Salinarimonas sp.: one gene and its partner. The protein of the gene in region 1 binds, or shares a complex with, the protein of each later gene. Links are inferred from orthologs where the notes say so. Each region holds a gene or a part of one and is shown on either strand. Other genes may lie near its edges.

Region 1 (8,405 bases):
CACGGGCAGCATGTCGTCGACGACGCCGAAGCGGCGGGCGTACTCGACGACGAGCGGCATGCCGACGTCCTGGGCGAGCCGCACGGTCATCAGGTTCTTCGAGCGCTCGATGCCGTAGCGCAGCGTGCGCGGGCCCGTCGGGCGGCCGTCGTAGTTCGTCGGCGACCAGGCCTCGCCGCCGGCCTGGATCGTGATCGGCTCGTCGAGCACGATGGAGGAGGGCGTGTAGCCGTTGTCGAGCGCGGTCGCGTAGACGAAGGGCTTGAAGGACGAGCCCGGCTGGCGCAGGGCCTGGGTGGCGCGGTTGAACTCGCTCTGATCGTAGGAGAAGCCGCCGACCATGGCCTTCACGCGGCCGGTATGCGGGTCCATGGCGACGATGGCGCCAGAGACCTCCGGCACCTGCCGCAGGCGGTAGGAGCCGTCGTCGCGCGCCTCCACGTAGACGACGTCGCCGATATCGAGCGCCTCGTCGACCGAATCGCCCGTCCAGCGCAGGCCCTCGGGGCGGATCGTGCCGGTGCGGCGCGTCGCGTCCACCTCGCCGGAAATGGCGACGTCGGGGCGCAGGCCGACGCGCGCGCCCTCGGCCCCGATCTCGAGCACCACGGCGAGCTCCCAGGGCTGCACGTCGGCGAGCGGACGCACGCCGGCCAGCGCCACGCCCCAGTCCTGCGCCGCGGCGAGGTCGAGCGTCTCCACCGGGCCGCGCCAGCCGCCGCGCTCCTCGTCGTAGCGCACGAGGCCGTCGATCAGCGCCTTGCGCGCCATCGCCTGCATCTCGGGGTCGAGCGTCGTGCGGATCGACAGCCCGCCTTCGTAGAGCGTCTCGTCGCCGTAGCGCGATGCGATCTGACGGCGCGCCTCCTCGACGAAGTAGCCGGCGCCGAGCAGGTTCGGCGAGATCCGCCGCGGCGTGATCTCGAGCGGCTCGGCCTTGGCGGCCTCGGCCTCTTCGGCGGTGATGAAGCCGTTGTCGAGCATGCGGTCGAGCACCCAGTTCCGGCGGCCGATCGCGGCCTCGCGCTGGCGGAACGGGTGATAGTTGTTGGGCGCCTTCGGCAGGGCGGCGAGATAGGCCGATTCGGCGAGCGTCAGCTCGTGGACGGACTTGTCGAAATACTCGAGCGCGGCCGCCGCGACGCCGTGGAGATTGCGCCCCGGCACGATGGTGCCGAGGAAGATCTCGTTGAGGTAGAGCTCGAGGATCTGGTCCTTGGTGAAGGCCGATTCCATGCGCAGCGCGATCAGCGCCTCGCGGATCTTGCGCTCGTAGGTCTGCTCGCTGGTCAGCAGGAAGTTCTTCGCCACCTGCTGGGTGATGGTCGATGCGCCCTGGGTCGTCCCGGTCGACAGGTTGGTGACCACGGCGCGGGCGATGCCCTCCGGATCGACGCCCAGATGGCTGTAGAAGTTCTTGTCCTCGGCCGAGAGGAAGGCGGCGATCAGCTGCTTGGGGATCGTCTCGATCGGCAGGTAGAGCCGCCGCTCACGGGCGTATTCGGCGACGAGGGTGCCGTCGGCGGCGTGGACGCGGCTCATCACCGCCGGCTCGTACTCGGCCAGCGCGGCGTGATCCGGCAGATCGCGCGAGAAATGCATGTAGCCCAGCGCCATCACCGCCGACCCGATCAGGAAGGCGACGAATCCCGCGCTGAACAGGAAGCCGAAGAATCGCAAGACGATGCGCATATGGTCCGATCCGTCCTCGCCACGCTCGATCCCGAGGCGACGCCAGCCAATCCCCGAACACTAGCGCAATCGGCCTCCCACGGGAATCGCCCGCGGGCCGGTGCGCGTCGAGACTGCCGCCCGTAGACCAGCGATCTATGGTGAAACTGCGGCGCGATACTCGGCGCGGTCGGCGAGGCGCGGCGCGAAGAACCGCTCCATGGCGTCCGCCATCGCCGCCGTGGCCCGCTCGCGCCAGCCGTCCGAGGTGAGGAGCGCGATGTCGCGGCGGCTCGACAGGTAGCCGAGCTCGACGAGCACGGAGGGCACGTCGTAGGCGCGCAGCACGACGAAGGCCGCCTGCCGGTGGGGGTTCTTGTTGAGCCGCGCCACGCTCTCCATGCCGCCGACCAGCGTCGTGGCGAAGACGTGCGAATAGCCCCGCGTCTCGCGCTCGGTGAGGTCGCGCAGGATGTCGGCGATCTCGCCTCGCGCCTCCTCCGTGACGAGGCCCGCGAGCGCATCGGCCTGGTTCTCGCGCGCGGCGAGCGTGGCGGAGGCGCGGTCGGAGGCCTCGTCCGCGTTGGTGTAGACGGTCAGCCCGCTCACCTGCGGCGCCGAGGAGAGCGAATCGGCGTGGATGGAGACGAACAGATCCGCCCCCGCGCGCCGGGCGAAGGCGACGCGCTCGGTCAGCGCGACGAACACGTCCTCCTCGCGGGTCATCAGCACGCGGAAGCGCCCGCTCTCCTCCAGCCGCCGGCGCAGATGCCGGGCGAACTCGAGCACCACGTCCGCCTCGTGGACGCCGCCGCGGGCGACCGCGCCGGGGTCGATGCCGCCATGGCCGGGGTCGATGACGATCGTCGGCCGGTCGTCGCCGTCGGCGGGCGCGGGCTCGATCGCCGGTCGCAGCGAGGCGGCGCGGAAGCCGGCGGCGTCGGCCGAGACGGCCTGCGCGAAGGCGACGGCCTCGACAGGGGCGAGGGTGAGCGCGAGGAGATGCGCGCCGTCGTCGCGCGGCTCGGTGGCCAGCGCCACGACGCGCGCCGGCCCGGCGAGCTCGATCACGACCCGTGAGCGGTCGGCGGCGAAGAGCCCGTAGCGCATGGACGCGACGAGCCCGCCCGCCGCACGCGCGTCCGCGGGGATCTGGAAGTTGACGGCGGGCAGGTCGAGGACGATGCGGTCGGGACGGTCGATGGAGAAGGCCCGGGCCTCGACCGGAGCGCTGAGCGTGAAGACGAGCCGCGTCTCGACGGCGCTCGCCTCCACCCGCGCGGCGATGGCGATGACGTCGGCGGCGCGCGCACCGGCGCTCGCGACGAGCGCGGCGCAGACGAGCGCCAGCGCGGCGAGACATCGTATCGTCGGACCGGCGAGGACCGGCGCAGGACGCATCGCGACCCCCTTGTGACAGACGCGGCGCCCGCGCGGCGGCGGTGCCCGTCCCGTTCTCCTAACCGATAGGAGCCGGGTGGTTAACGGATCCTTGGCCCGCGCGGTTGCGCCGGGCGTCCGCGTGTTTTTTCTGCAACAGCGGCCTCCGGTCTTGCCAAAGCGGCCTCGCGCTTAGTAATGGAAGTGACCCCGTCCGGCTTTGCCGAATCCGGCGGCGTCGCGCGGAGCGGGCCTTTCGCCCTCCGACGACGCGCCGAGGCCCTCTGAGATCAGAGCGGTACGAAAGAGAGATCCGGGCAGGTCGCAAGGCGCGGCGTCCGCCGCGCCGATGAGCGCGATGACCGGCTGGTCCGGCCCATCGAATTCGAAAGGATCACCGGGTGATGGACGCAGACGCGAGACAGGCTCGTCTTCTCGTCGACGTGACGTCCCCCGCGCGCAGCGCCGCGACCGCGCCGCCCACGGCGGCCGCAAGAGCCGGCTCGGCGCGCGCGACGCCCGGATCCGCGGTCAACCCCACGTGCGCCCGCCCCGGGCGCCCACCGGCGCTTGGCCCGACGCCACTCTTCACCGACCCGATCCGTTCGCCGGCGCGCGTCTGCGCGCGGGGAGCGATGCGATCCGGGGGAGACGACGCTGCGGCCTGCGCCATGTCGAGAGTTTTCCATGGCGAACAAGATGCTGATCGACGCCTCGCACCCGGAAGAGACCCGGGTCGTGGTCGTCCGCGGATCGAAGGTCGAGGAGTTCGACTACGAATCCGCCAATCGCAGGCAGCTGCGCGGTAACATCTATCTGGCGAAGGTCACCCGGGTCGAGCCGTCGCTGCAGGCGGCCTTCGTCGATTACGGCGGCAACCGCCACGGCTTCCTCGCCTTCAGCGAGATCCATCCGGACTACTACCAGATCCCCGTCGCCGACCGTCAGGCGCTGATCGAGGACGAGGCGCAGGCCGAGCGCGAGCGCGAGAACGAGGAGGAGAAGCGCTCCAAGCGTCGCTCCCGCTCGAAGAAGGCCAAGGCCAGCGAAAGCGCGAGCGACGAGAGCGTCTCCGAGAACGCCTCGGACGAGAACGACGAGAACGGCGACGACGAGGACAACGTCGAGCAGCTCGGCGGCGACGCACTCGAGGAGATGCCCGAGCGCCCGCGCGCGCCGCGCAAGCAGTACAAGATCCAGGAGGTGATCAAGCGCCGCCAGATCCTGCTCGTCCAGGTCGTCAAGGAGGAGCGCGGCACCAAGGGCGCGGCGCTCACCACCTATCTGTCGCTCGCCGGCCGCTATTCGGTGCTGATGCCCAACACCGCCCGTGGCGGCGGCATCTCGCGAAAGATCACCTCGGCCGACGATCGCAAGCGCCTCAAGACCATCGCCCAGGATCTCGAGGTGCCGGAAGGCATGGGCGTGATCCTGCGCACGGCCGGCGCCTCGCGCACCAAGGCCGAGATCAAGCGCGACTTCGAGTACCTGATGCGCGCCTGGGAGAGCGTGCGCGAGCAGACGCTGTCCTCCACGGCCCCGGCGCTGACCTACGAGGAGGGCTCGCTCATCAAGCGCGCCATCCGCGACCTCTACAACAAGGATATCGACGAGGTCATCGTCTCGGGCGACGACGGCTATCGCGAGGCCAAGGACTTCATGCGCATGCTCATGCCGAGCCATGCGAAGGCGGTGAAGGCCTACAAGGACCCCACCCCGCTCTTCGCGGCCTTCGGCGTCGAGGCGCAGCTCGACGCGATGTTCTCGAACCAGGTGTCGCTGAAGTCCGGCGGCTACCTGGTGATCAACCCGACCGAGGCGCTCGTCTCCATCGACGTGAACTCGGGCCGCTCGACGCGCGAGCACAACATCGAGGACACGGCGCTCAAGACGAACCTTGAGGCCGCCGACGAGGTGGCCCGCCAGCTCAGGCTGCGCGACCTCGCCGGCCTGATCGTCATCGACTTCATCGACATGGACGAGAAGCGCAACAACCGCGCGGTCGAGAAGCGCCTCAAGGACGCGCTCAAGACCGACCGGGCGCGCATCCAGATCGGCCGGATCTCCTCCTTCGGCCTGCTGGAGATGTCGCGTCAGCGCATGCGCACCGGCGTCCTCGAATCGTCCTCCGTGATCTGCCCGACCTGCGCCGGCTCCGGCTTCGTGCGCGCGACGCCCTCCGTGGCGCTCTCGCTCGTGCGCGGCATCGAGGAGACTCTGCTCAAGGGCGCGACTCACAATCTCAACGTCCGCACCCATTTCGCGGTCGCCTTCTACGTCCTGAACCAGAAGCGCGTGCATCTGCGCGAGCTGGAGGAGCGCTTCGGCGTGACGATCACGATCGTCGTCGACGAGACGCTGGATTCGGCGCACGCCTACGCCATCGACAAGGGCGAGCCCGCCGTCGGCTCGCCCGCCCGCGCGACCGGGGTCAAGGCCGAGGAGGTCAAGACCATCGAGATCGCCGAGCCGGAGGTCGAGGAGGCGGAGGACGCCGAGGAGACCGAGGGGCGCGGCGAGCGCCAGGAATCGCGTGACGAGGCCCGCGAGGGCGCAGGCGACGGCAAGCGCCGCCGCCGTCGTCGTCGCCGTCGCGGTCGCGGCAACGGCGAGGCCCGCGAGGGCTACGAGGCCGGCGAGCGCCGCGAGGAGGACGAAGGCGAGGAGGTCGAGGCCGCCGACGGCGAGGCGGAGGGCGAGGGCGCCGAGGCGCCCCGCGAGGCCGCCCAGGCCGAGGCGCGTCCGGAAGGCCGCCGCCGTCGCGGCCGCCGTGGCGGTCGTCGCGACCGTCGCGACGTGATGCCGGGCGAGGAGGGCGCCGAGGAAGCCGCCGAGGAGGCCGCGGAGGAAGCGGCCGGGGACGGCGCGCTCGTCGCGGCCGAGACGCCCGAGCACGTCGCGGCTCCGGCTCAGCCCGCCGCGGCCGCGTCCGACGAGGCCGTGAGCGAGGCCGCCGCGCCGGTCGAGGCCGCTCTCGAGGCGGCGCCGGCCGAGGAGGCCGCCGCAGGCAAGGCAGCCAAGGAAGCCAAGCCGAAGAAGCCGCGCGCCCCGCGCAAGCGCAAGCCGCGCAAGGGCGAGGAGGAGGAGGCCGCCGCCGAGGCGGCCGTGGCGGCGACGCCGGCCGAGGCGATCGCCGAGACCCCGGCCGAAGCCGCTGCCGAGACCGAATCCGGTCCCGTCGCCGAGACGCCGGCCACCGTGGAGGAGCCTGCGCACGAGGAGGCCGCCTCCGCGGAGACCGCGACCGAGGAAGCCACGACCGAGGAGGCTCCGCAGGAGCCCGTCACCGTCGTGCTCACCCCGCCCGACCCGAACCGGCCCAAGCGCGCCGGCTGGTGGTCGAAGGCGAAGTCGGTTCTCTCCGGCGGAGGCGAGTGAGCCCGAGCGGCTCGCCGTGTCGACCATGAGAAAGGGCCCCGTCGGCGTCGCCGGCGGGGCCCTTTCCCCTTCCGCGGGTCAGTGCCGCTCGTGCAGGCACTCGTCGTGATCGGCCAGCACCTCGATGATCCGGCACTCCGCCATCGTGCCGTTGGCGCAGGCGAGCATCGTGCGCAGCTCGTCGCGCAGGGCCTCGAGCCGGGCGATGCGGTCCTCCACGGCGGAGAGGTGCGCGCGGGTGATGGCGTGCGCCTCCCCGCAGCCGCGCTGCGGGTCCGCCGCCATGGCCAGGAGCTCGCGAATCGCCTCGATCTCGAAGCCGAGATCGCGGGCGTGGCGCACGAAGGCGAGGCGGCGCAGGTGGTCCGCCCCGTAGCGCCGCTGTCCGCCCTCCGTGCGAGCCGGCGCGGGCAGGAGCCCGATGCTCTCGTAATAGCGGATGGTCGGGACCTTCACGCCGGTGCGGCGCGAGAGGTCGCCGATGGCGAGATCGTCCCGGGTCGTTTCTCCGGCCGGCATGCGCGTTTTCCCTCTTGAACCTCTAGCTGCTAGAGGTCGTAGCGTGCCCGAGACATCGGATCAACGACGACGACGGCAGGCGACGACGAAGACCATGGGCGAGACCCTGAGATATCGCGTGGACGGGATGGATTGCGCCTCCTGCGCCCGCAAGATCGAGACGGCGGTGACGCGGATCGAGGGCGTCGGCGAGGTCGCGGTGAACGCCACCGCGCAGACGCTGCGGCTGAGCGCGCCCGACGCCGCGCGAGCGGACGTCGAGGCCGCCGTGCGCGGGCTCGGCTACGGCATCGCGCCCCTCGCCGCCGGCGCGCCCTCCGCGGAGGAGCCCGCCTGGTGGCGCGCGCCGAAGGCGCAGCTCGCCTTGGCCTGCGCGCTCGGCCTCGCGGCGGCCTTCGCCCTCGGCCACGTCCTGCCCGCCTACGAGGCCGCCGCCTACACGGCCGCGATGCTGATCGGCCTCGTCCCGATCGCCCGGCGCGCGCTCTCCGCCGCGCGGGCGGGCGCCCCCTTCACGATCGAGACCCTGATGTCGATCGCCGCCATCGGCGCGGTGATCATCGGCGAGACCGAGGAGGCGGCGATCGTCGTGCTCCTCTTCCTCGTCGGCGAGCTCTTGGAGGGCGTCGCCGCCGGCCGCGCCCGCGCCGGCATCCGCGCCCTCACCGCCCTCGTGCCGAAGACCGCGCTCCTCGAGCGCGAGGGCGGGCTCGCCGTCGTGGAAGCCGCCTCCCTCGTCCCGGGCGACGTCATCGTGGTGCGCCCCGGCGATCGCATCCCGGCGGACGGCGCGGTCCTCTCCGGCGAGAGCGCCGTCGACGAGGCGCCCGTCACCGGCGAGAGCGTGCCACGGCCGAAGGCGCCGGGCGACGGCGTCTTCGCGGGCACGATCAACACGGACGCGTCCCTGCGCGTGCGCGTGACGGCGGAGGCGCAGGACAACACGATCGCCCGCGTCGTGCGCCTGGTCGAGGAGGCGCAGGAGGCGAAGGCCCCCACCGAGCGCTTCATCGACCGCTTCGCGCGGATCTACACGCCGGCGGTGCTGGCGCTCGGCTTGCTGGTCGCGACCCTGCCGCCCCTCGTCGCCGGCGAGCCGTGGATCGAGTGGGTCTACAAGGGCCTCGCCATCCTCCTCATCGGCTGCCCCTGCGCCCTCGTGATCTCGACGCCGGCCGCCATCGCCGCCGGCCTCGCCGCCGGCGCCCGGCGCGGGCTCCTGATCAAGGGCGGCGCGGTGCTCGAGATCCTCGGGCGCGTCGACGCGGTCGCCCTCGACAAGACCGGGACGCTCACCGAGAGCCGCCCCGTCGTCACCGACGTGGTCGGGTTCGGCTGCGGCGAGGCCGAGGTGCTGGAGGACGCCGCCGCGCTCGACGCGACGTCCTCCCACCCGATCGCCAAGGCCGTAATCGCCCGCGCCGAGGCCGAGGGCGTGCCGGTCACGCCCGCCATCG
Region 2 (8,118 bases), 2.4 Mb from region 1 along the record:
CCGCGAGCGACCAGATCGCCACGGAGCGCGCGCCGCGATGGTGCAGGTCGTTCATCACCGCCCGGAACAGACGCCGGCCGAAGCCGAGCCCCTGGTATTCCGGGGCGAGGTAGAGCTCGTCGATCTCCCCGTCCGCCTTGAGCATGCGGTCGCGGCAGCGGCCGTAGGAGGCGTATCCGACGATCTTCTTGTCGACGTCGAGCACGGCGAGCGGACGGCCGCGGCGCAGCGAGAAGGCCCACCAGCGCGGGCCGCGCCGCTGGATCATCCGCTCCAGCGTGACGCCGGGGATGATGCCGGTATACGCTTCCCGCCAGGCCGCGTCGAAGACCTTCGAGATCGCGGCGGCGTCGGCGGGCTTGGCGTGTCGGATGCCTGTGACGAGCTCGCTCATGGGAGAAGCTTATGACGGCTCGCCGCGGCTGGGAAGAGCCGCTTTCGAAGGAGGCGTTGCGACGCACGGGCGCGGGCTCGCGCTTCGCGCATGGGCCGGGCCGAGGCTATCCTGACCGCCGGTCGGTCCGGAGCACCTCCCATGCGAAGCCGTCTCGTCCTGATCGAGGCCGCTTTCGACGACGATCCGACGTCAGGACCGTCGAGCACAGCGCGATCCCCGGCCTCTGCCGCGAGGCCGCGAGCCACGACGCGCTCATCGCCCGGCTGCCGGGGATGGTGGCGGACCTGATCGAGGAGAACGGGGCGGAGGGTGAGCCGATTTCCGATCCGAGGCAGCGGGGCTATATACCCTGACGCTTAGCACAATCGGCCAAGCATTATCGTAGTTTTCTGTATGTTCCCTGAGAGCCATGCGTATGCTCTTGATGCGCAGATGAGTTCAAGCTAATTGTATAGCGTCCTTATCGACCATTCAGAGGTGGGCTAACAAAGTGCGCGATGTCCTTTTTAGCATTCACCCGATCTATGCTGACGCGATACTTTCTGGGCGGAAACATGTTGAGGTGCGCCGTCGCTACCCGCTGAGGGAAACGGTCGGGGGAACTATGTTTATCTATGCGACGAAGCCGATAGGTGCAATTATAGGCACCGCTCGGATTGCGGGTGTGGAAATTCTGGGTGTCGATCGTCTCCTGGAGCGTTATGGAGACGCGATTTTAATCGACAAGAGCGCTCTCGTGAATTACTTGAGTCCATCACAGACTGCTTTCGCGATCCGGCTTGAACAACCTTGCCGGATGCCGGTGCCTATTGAGCGCGAACAGCTGCTGCTTCGTGGTATTACTCCACCACAGGCGTTCATGTATCTTCCTCGCGAGTTGAGCCATAGCTTGCCAGATGCCGGCTTTGATGATCCGAGACAAATGGCTTTCGATTTTTCGGAGAGCGGTAGCTGCGTCAAAGCCGGGTGCGCCTAGGATGCGGACTCATTTCGCGGCAAGCCAAATCCGGATCGCGGCGAGCTTGAGCGCGGCGAGGAAGTTGTCGGGCGAGCGGTCGTAGCGCGTGGCGAGGCCGCGGAAGTGCTTGATGCGATTGAAGAAGCGCTCAACGAGGTTTCGCTGGCGGTAGAGCCAGGAGCTGAACGGGAAGCTGCCCTTTCGGATCGCGCGGGGCGGGATGTTCGCCCAGGCGCCGCGTTCGGTCACCGTCGCGCGGATCGCGTTCGTGTCGTAGGCGCGGTCGGCGATCAGGATGGCGTCTTTCGCGACGAGCGGAAGGAGCTGCTCGCAGGCCGGTGCGTCGTTTGCCTGCCCTGCGGTGAGCAGGAGGCGAACCGGCCGCCCTTCCGCATCGACGAGGGCGTGGATCTTGGTCGTCAGGCCGCCGCGGGAACGTCCCATGCGACCATCTCCGGCGGCCTCCGAATCCCCCTTTTTCCCGCGGCCCCGTGCTGGTGGACGCGGACGCAGGAGCTGTCGATCATCACGATGTCGCCGTCGTAAGCCTCTGAGACGGCGTCCAGAATTCGGTCCCAGACGCCTGCTTTCCGCCATCGGACGAAGCGGTTGTAGAGCGTCGTGCGCGGGCCGTAGCGCTCGGGCACGTCGCGCCAGGGCGCACCCGTCCGGAAGCGCCAGACGATCCCGTTGATCACCCGCCTGTCGTCCACCCGGGGCACGCCGCGCACCTTGTTCGGCAGAAGCGGCTGGATGATCGCCCATTCCTCGTCGGTCAGCTCATGGCGGCGCATCGAATCCTCCCTCGATCAGGAAGGTTGAATCATCCTACGCTCGAGCGATCAAATCCGCTTTGCCGTTTATGGGGCCAGAGCCTAAGCCAGAAGTCGGGCGGGAACCTCAGCAAGTTCGAGGATATGTCTGAACTCGCCGTCTGTGATGCGGCGAAACTGAAATCGTGGGGGGTCGGTCAAGCCTACGACGTCGAGCAGCCTGTCCCGGTTGGGGCGCTTCGGAAACGCAATATTATAGGTCATTCTGACAGTAAAAAGCCTTTTGGTGCTATTGAACCGCTCTCGGAGCTCTTCTTCTGAGAACACGCTATGAGGAAGGCAGTAGTCGACAAATTCTTGAACGTTCGCGAAATCACGCCTGCTTCTCGTTTCTTCAACGACACAGACCGAAGTCGCTACCGACCTGTAACGCGCCCGTCCACCCTTGTCTGTCGTGCGATAGATTACAACGGCGTCGCCTTTTTTCATCATTGTTAGTGGGAGCCCTGCGACATAAACCTTATGAATGGTATTCGTATGAGAAACATCGGACAGAATATCGGGGGGCTCGGTAACAAGGATTGAGTCTGGAAAAAGCTGCGTGTGGAACTCGGGGTATATCGCTAAAAGAAAGCAGCGGCCAGATTCCTGTCTAATGATCGGGTATCTTTCAACAAGCTCATCCGAGGAGTCTGTAAGCTCCTTGACGAGGACAATTTCCTCGCCGTTCGGCGTGATTTTATTTCCACGTTCTTCAAAGCCATACCGCTCTAGCAGTCGGAGCAAAGGCTTGTGTGTCGGAAAAGCAGTCACGTAGATTTGTTCTGCTTCAGAAGCTATCGCGTGGTCAAAGATCTTCTTTACCGCGCGCTCGCCGAGCTTTGTCCCGTGTGCAACGATTTTGAAGGTGCCGACCTTGATCCGCCGTGCCGCAGGTAGTGGTGGCTGCACATCCGTTACGGGTCCGTCTTCCAGCTTGAGATAAAGGAAGCCGCGGAGCTCGTCGACACCCTCGTCGTAGATCACGTAGGCTTGTTCACCCGAAGCAGCCTTGCCAGCGAACCATTGCGGAAACTCACCATACTGATTTTTCAAAGAGTCGAAAAAGGGATCGTCCAAATCAATGTCGCTCAAGGCTTTCAGCTGAAGGGTGCCAGGCATCGAATCGCTCCAACGTCGAGCATGAGCATGGCGATTACACGCGTGGAACGCAAGAGAGATCGCTTCACGCCAAACTCCACAAAAAAGCGCGGCCCCGAAGGACCGCGCTTCCCAATCTCACAGACGACGCGGGGCGGCGCACCACCGCCCCGGCCCGTCCTCACTCCCCGCGGCGGCCGCCGCGGCGGCGCGGGCGGCCGTCGCCGTTGCCGGCGCCGGCTTCGGCCGGCTCGGGCTCGCCGCCCTCGCCGCCTTCAGCGCGCTTCTTGGAGATGTCCTCGCCGGTGGCCTGGTCGACGGCCTTCATCGAGAGGCGGACCTTGCCGCGGTCGTCGGTGCCGAGGAACTTCACCTTCACGGTGTCGCCCTCCTTCACCACGTCCTTGACCGTGGCGACGCGCTGGGGCGCGAGCTCGGAGATGTGGACGAGGCCGTCGCGCGAACCGAAGAAGTTCACGAAGGCGCCGAACTCCATCACCTTGACGACCTTGCCGTCGTAGACCGCGCCGGGCTCCGGCTCGGCCACGATGGAGCGGATCCAGTTGTAGGCCGCCTTGATCGAGGCGCCGTCCGAGGAGGCGATCTTCACCGTGCCGTCGTCCTCGATGTTCACCTTGGCGCCGGTCTTCTCCACGATCTCGCGGATGATCTTGCCGCCGGTGCCGATGACCTCGCGGATCTTGTCGGTGGGGATCTGCATCACCTCGATGCGCGGGGCGTACTCGCCGAGCTCGGCGCGCGGCGCGGTCAGCGCCTTCGACATCTCGTCGAGGATGTGCTCGCGACCGCCCTTGGCCTGGTCGAGGGCGATCTTCATGATCTCCTCGGTGATGCCGGCGATCTTGATGTCCATCTGCAGCGAGGTGACGCCCGTCTCGGTGCCCGCGACCTTGAAGTCCATGTCGCCGAGATGGTCCTCGTCGCCGAGGATGTCCGACAGAACCGCGAAGCGCTCGCCCTCGAGGATGAGGCCCATGGCGATGCCCGCCACGGGACGGCGCAGCGGCACGCCCGCGTCCATCAGCGACAGCGAGGCGCCGCAGACGGTCGCCATCGAGGACGAGCCGTTCGACTCGGTGATCTCGGAGACGACGCGCAGCGTGTAGGGGAACTCGTGCGCCGGCGGGAGCATCGGATGGAGCGCGCGCCAGGCGAGCTTGCCGTGGCCGATCTCGCGGCGGCCCGGCGAGCCGATGCGGCCCGTCTCGCCCACCGAGAAGGGCGGGAAGTTGTAGTGCAGCAGGAAGCTCTCCTTGCGGGTCCCCTCCAGCTGGTCGATGAACTGCTCGTCCTCGCCGGTGCCGAGCGTCGCAACGACGAGCGCCTGCGTCTCGCCGCGGGTGAACAGAGCCGAGCCGTGGGTGCGCGGCAGCACGCCGACCTCCGCCACGATCGGGCGGACCGTCTTGGTGTCGCGGCCGTCGATGCGCGAGCCGGTGTCGAGGATGTTCCAGCGCACGACCTTGGCCTGGGCCTCCTTGAAGGCGCCCTTGACGGCCTCCGCCTCGAAGCGGGCCTCGCCCTCCGCCGGCACGAGCGCGGCCACGACCTTGGCCTTGGCGGCGTCGACGGCGGCGTAGCGCGCCTGCTTGTCGGTGATCTTGTAGGCCTCGCGCAGGTCGTCGCCCGCGACCTCGAGAACGGCGGCGATCACCTCCTCGCGGTCCGGCGAGGAGAAGTCGCGCGGCTCCTTGGCGGCCTTCTCGGCGAGACGGATGATGGCGTCGATCACCGGCTGGAAGTGCTTGTGGCCGAACATCACGGCGCCGAGCATCACGTCCTCGGGGAGCTCGCGCGCCTCGGACTCGACCATCAGCACCGCGTCCTGCGTGCCGGCGACGACGAGGTCGAGGGCGAAGTCCTCCATCTCGGCGAGCGTCGGGTTCAGCACGTAGCCGTTGTTGATCCAGCCGACGCGCGCCGCGCCGACCGGGCCCGTGAAGGGCACGCCCGACAGCGTCAGCGCCGCGGAGGCGGCGACCATGGCGACGACGTCCGGGTCGTTCTCGAGATCGTGCGAGAGCACGGTCACGATCACCTGCGTGTCGTTGCGCCAGCCGTCGAGGAAGAGCGGGCGGATCGGGCGGTCGATCAGGCGGGAGACCAGCGTCTCCTTCTCCGTCGGGCGGCCCTCGCGCTTGAAGTAGCCGCCCGGGATGCGGCCGGCGGCGTAGGTGCGCTCCTGGTAGTTCACCGTGAGCGGCATGAAGTCGACGCCGGGCTTGGGCTCCTTGGCGGCGACGACGGTCGCGAGAACGGTGGTCTCGCCATAGGTCGCGACCACGGCCCCGTCGGCCTGGCGCGCCATCTTGCCGGTCTCGAGGACGAGCTTGCGGCCGGCCCAGATCAGCTCTTCGCGTTGAATGTCGAACATGCGTCTTGTCTCTCTTGCCTGCATGCGGTCGTGCGGCCCGCGCGACGCCATGGGCAAGATTGCCGGGGGCTCCCCTCCCTCGAGAGGGAGCCCCCGGCGATCCTGTCCATGGTCATCGACCGGGCGATGGCGGAACGCGCGGGACGCATCCCGTTTCCGTTCCGGTGGCCCCTTTCCGATCCGGGATCGGCGGGGCGAAAGCGTCGGGCGCCCGGGTCGACCCGAGCGCCCGACGAAAGGTCAGCGGCGGATGCCGAGGCGCTCGATGAGGCTGCGATACCGCGCCTCGTCGCCGCGCTTGAGGTAGTCGAGCAGAGAACGGCGCTGGGAGACCAGCTTCAGGAGCCCGCGACGGGAATGGTTGTCCTTCGCGTGCGACTTGAAGTGCTCGGTCAGGTTGGTGATGCGCTCCGTGAGGATCGCCACCTGGACCTCCGGCGAGCCGGTGTCGCCGTCCTTCTGCGCGTATTCCTTGATGAGCGCGGCCTTGCGCTCCTGCGTGATCGACATCGTCTGTCCTCTTGGTTGGCATGTGGTGAGCCGCGGCGCCGGTCGCCGGGAGTGGCGTGTCGGCGGCTCTTCGGCGGCTCTTCGGCTCTTGGCGTCCGCGACGCGGCCTGGCCGGGATGTCGTCCAGCGAGGTCGTGCGCGTCCGGCCCGCTCCGAAAGCGAAGCGAACGGCGCGGACCATAGACGAATTTTTCGGGAACGCCAGTCCGAATGCGGAGCAGCGTCAGGGCGCTGCGAGGTCGACGACGCGGAAGACGTCGACGTCGACGAGGCCGCGATCGGTGATCTTCAGGTGCGGGATCACCGGCAGGGGCAGGAAGGCGAGCTGCAGGAAGGGCTCGGGCAGGGCGCAGCCCAGGCCGGCCACCGCCTCGCGCAGGGCGGTCAGCCGCTCGGCCACCTCCTCGAACGGCCGGTCGCTCATCAGCCCCGCGACGGGGAGCGGGAGCTCGCCCAGGATCCCCCCGTCGCGCACGGCGACGAGCCCGCCCTGGATCGCGATGAGGTGGTTGACCGCCGCCGCCATGTCCGCGTCGTTCGCGCCGACGACGCAGACGTTGTGCGCGTCGTGGCCGATCGAGCTCGCGAGCGCGCCCGCCGGCAGCCCGAAGCCGGAGACGAAGCCGCGCCCGATATTGGCGTTGACCCCGTGGCGGGCGAGCACCGCGATCTTGAGGACGTCCGCGGCCGGGTCGGCGACGAGGAGGCCGTCGCGCGCGGGCACGGGACGGACGAGCGCCTCGGTGATGATGCGATCGCGCACGACGCCGATGACGCGCTTCTCGCCCGCCTCGCCGGGTACGGCGAAATCCGCCGCGGTCACGGGATCGCGCTTCACCGAGCCGTAGCCGACGGGGGCGGGATGCGTGCGGTTCTCGAACAGCGCCGGCGTCACCGGCCGGCCGGCGGCGATCACCCGCTCCACCGAGCACGCCTCGAGATCGGAGACGAGGACGACGTCCGCCCGGTAGCCCGGCGCGACGAGGCCGCGATCGCGCAGCCCGAAGCCGAGCGCCGCCGACCAGCTCGCCACGCGATAGGCGTCGAGCGGGCGCGCGCCGAGCCGGATCGCCGTGCGCACCAGGAAATCGATATGGCCCTCCTCCAGGATCTCGAGCGGGTTGCGGTCGTCGGTGCAGAAGGCGAGCCGCGCCCAGGTCTCGGCCGTGATCAGCGGCGCCAGCGCGTGCAGGTCCTTGGAGACGGAGCCCTCGCGGATGAGGATCTGCATGCCCTTCGTGATCTTCTCCCGCGCCTCTTCGTAGCTCGTCGCCTCGTGGTCGGTGCCGATGCCGGCGGCGAGATAGGCGTTGAGGTCGAGCCCGCCGAGGAGCGGCGCGTGCCCGTCGATGCGGCCCTCGCCGAAGAGCGCGAGCTTGGCGAGCGCCTTCGGGTCGGCGTGGACGACGCCGGGATAGTTCATGAACTCGGCCAGCCCGATGGAGCGCGGATGGCCGCGATAGGGCGCGAGATCGCCGGCCTCGAGCACGGCGCCGGCGGTCTCCATGTCGGTCGCGGGCACGCAGGAGGAGATCTGCACGCGCAGGTCCATGACCAGCGCCTCGGAAGCCGCGAGGAAATAGTCGATCCCGGCGCGGCCGAGCACGTTGGCGATCTCGTGCGGATCGCAGATCGCCGTCGTCGTGCCCCGCGGCAGCACGCAGCGCTCGAACTCGGCCGGCGTGACGAGCGAGCTCTCGATGTGCAGATGCGTGTCGACGAAGCCCGGGACCGCGAAGAGCCCGGACCCGTCGATCTCCTCGCGCCCGCGATAGGCGCCGTGGGTGCCGACGATCGTGTCCCCGCAGATCGCGACGTCGGTCTCCGTGACGTCGCCCGTGACGAGATCGAGGAGCCGCACGCCCTTCACCGCGAGATCGGCGGGCTCGCGCCCCCTCGCCTGGGCGATCCGGCGCGCGAGGATCTCGGTCGAGGGCATCGGGGC

Evidence for each region.
Region 2: the proteins of ABL310_RS12430 (region 1) and pnp are in contact, whole or in part, in a cryo-EM structure (PDB 9QH0), measured with the Escherichia coli proteins. The link is inferred for Salinarimonas sp. from one-to-one orthologs.

Annotation. Positions count from the first base shown.
Region 1 is NZ_CP157794.1:2,678,492-2,686,896, reverse strand. What follows is about bases 3,359-6,629. They hold ABL310_RS12430 (ribonuclease E/G), read left to right. Parts: upstream 3,359-3,738; coding sequence 3,739-6,429; downstream 6,430-6,629. Other genes in these bases: ABL310_RS12425 (helix-turn-helix domain-containing protein), read right to left, coding at 6,508-6,629. Also shown: ABL310_RS12440 (penicillin-binding protein 1A), read right to left, coding at 1-1,692; ABL310_RS12435 (N-acetylmuramoyl-L-alanine amidase), read right to left, coding at 1,828-3,072; more of ABL310_RS12425, read right to left, coding at 6,630-6,948; ABL310_RS12420 (heavy metal translocating P-type ATPase), read left to right, coding at 7,043-8,405. UniProt on the Escherichia coli protein: Endoribonuclease that plays a central role in RNA processing and decay. Required for the maturation of 5S and 16S rRNAs and the majority of tRNAs. Also involved in the degradation of most mRNAs.
Region 2 is NZ_CP157794.1:315,565-323,682, forward strand. Bases 3,057-6,040 are described here. They hold pnp (polyribonucleotide nucleotidyltransferase), read right to left. Parts: upstream 5,664-6,040; coding sequence 3,450-5,663; downstream 3,057-3,449. Other genes in these bases: ABL310_RS01510 (N-acetyltransferase), read right to left, coding at 3,057-3,289; rpsO (30S ribosomal protein S15), read right to left, coding at 5,904-6,040. Also shown: ABL310_RS01490 (GNAT family N-acetyltransferase), read right to left, coding at 1-394; ABL310_RS01495 (DUF1902 domain-containing protein), read left to right, coding at 406-750; ABL310_RS01500 (ASCH domain-containing protein), read left to right, coding at 888-1,373; more of ABL310_RS01510, read right to left, coding at 2,231-3,056; more of rpsO, read right to left, coding at 6,041-6,173; ade (adenine deaminase), read right to left, coding at 6,397-8,112. UniProt on the Escherichia coli protein: Involved in mRNA degradation. Catalyzes the phosphorolysis of single-stranded polyribonucleotides processively in the 3'- to 5'-direction. Also involved, along with RNase II, in tRNA processing.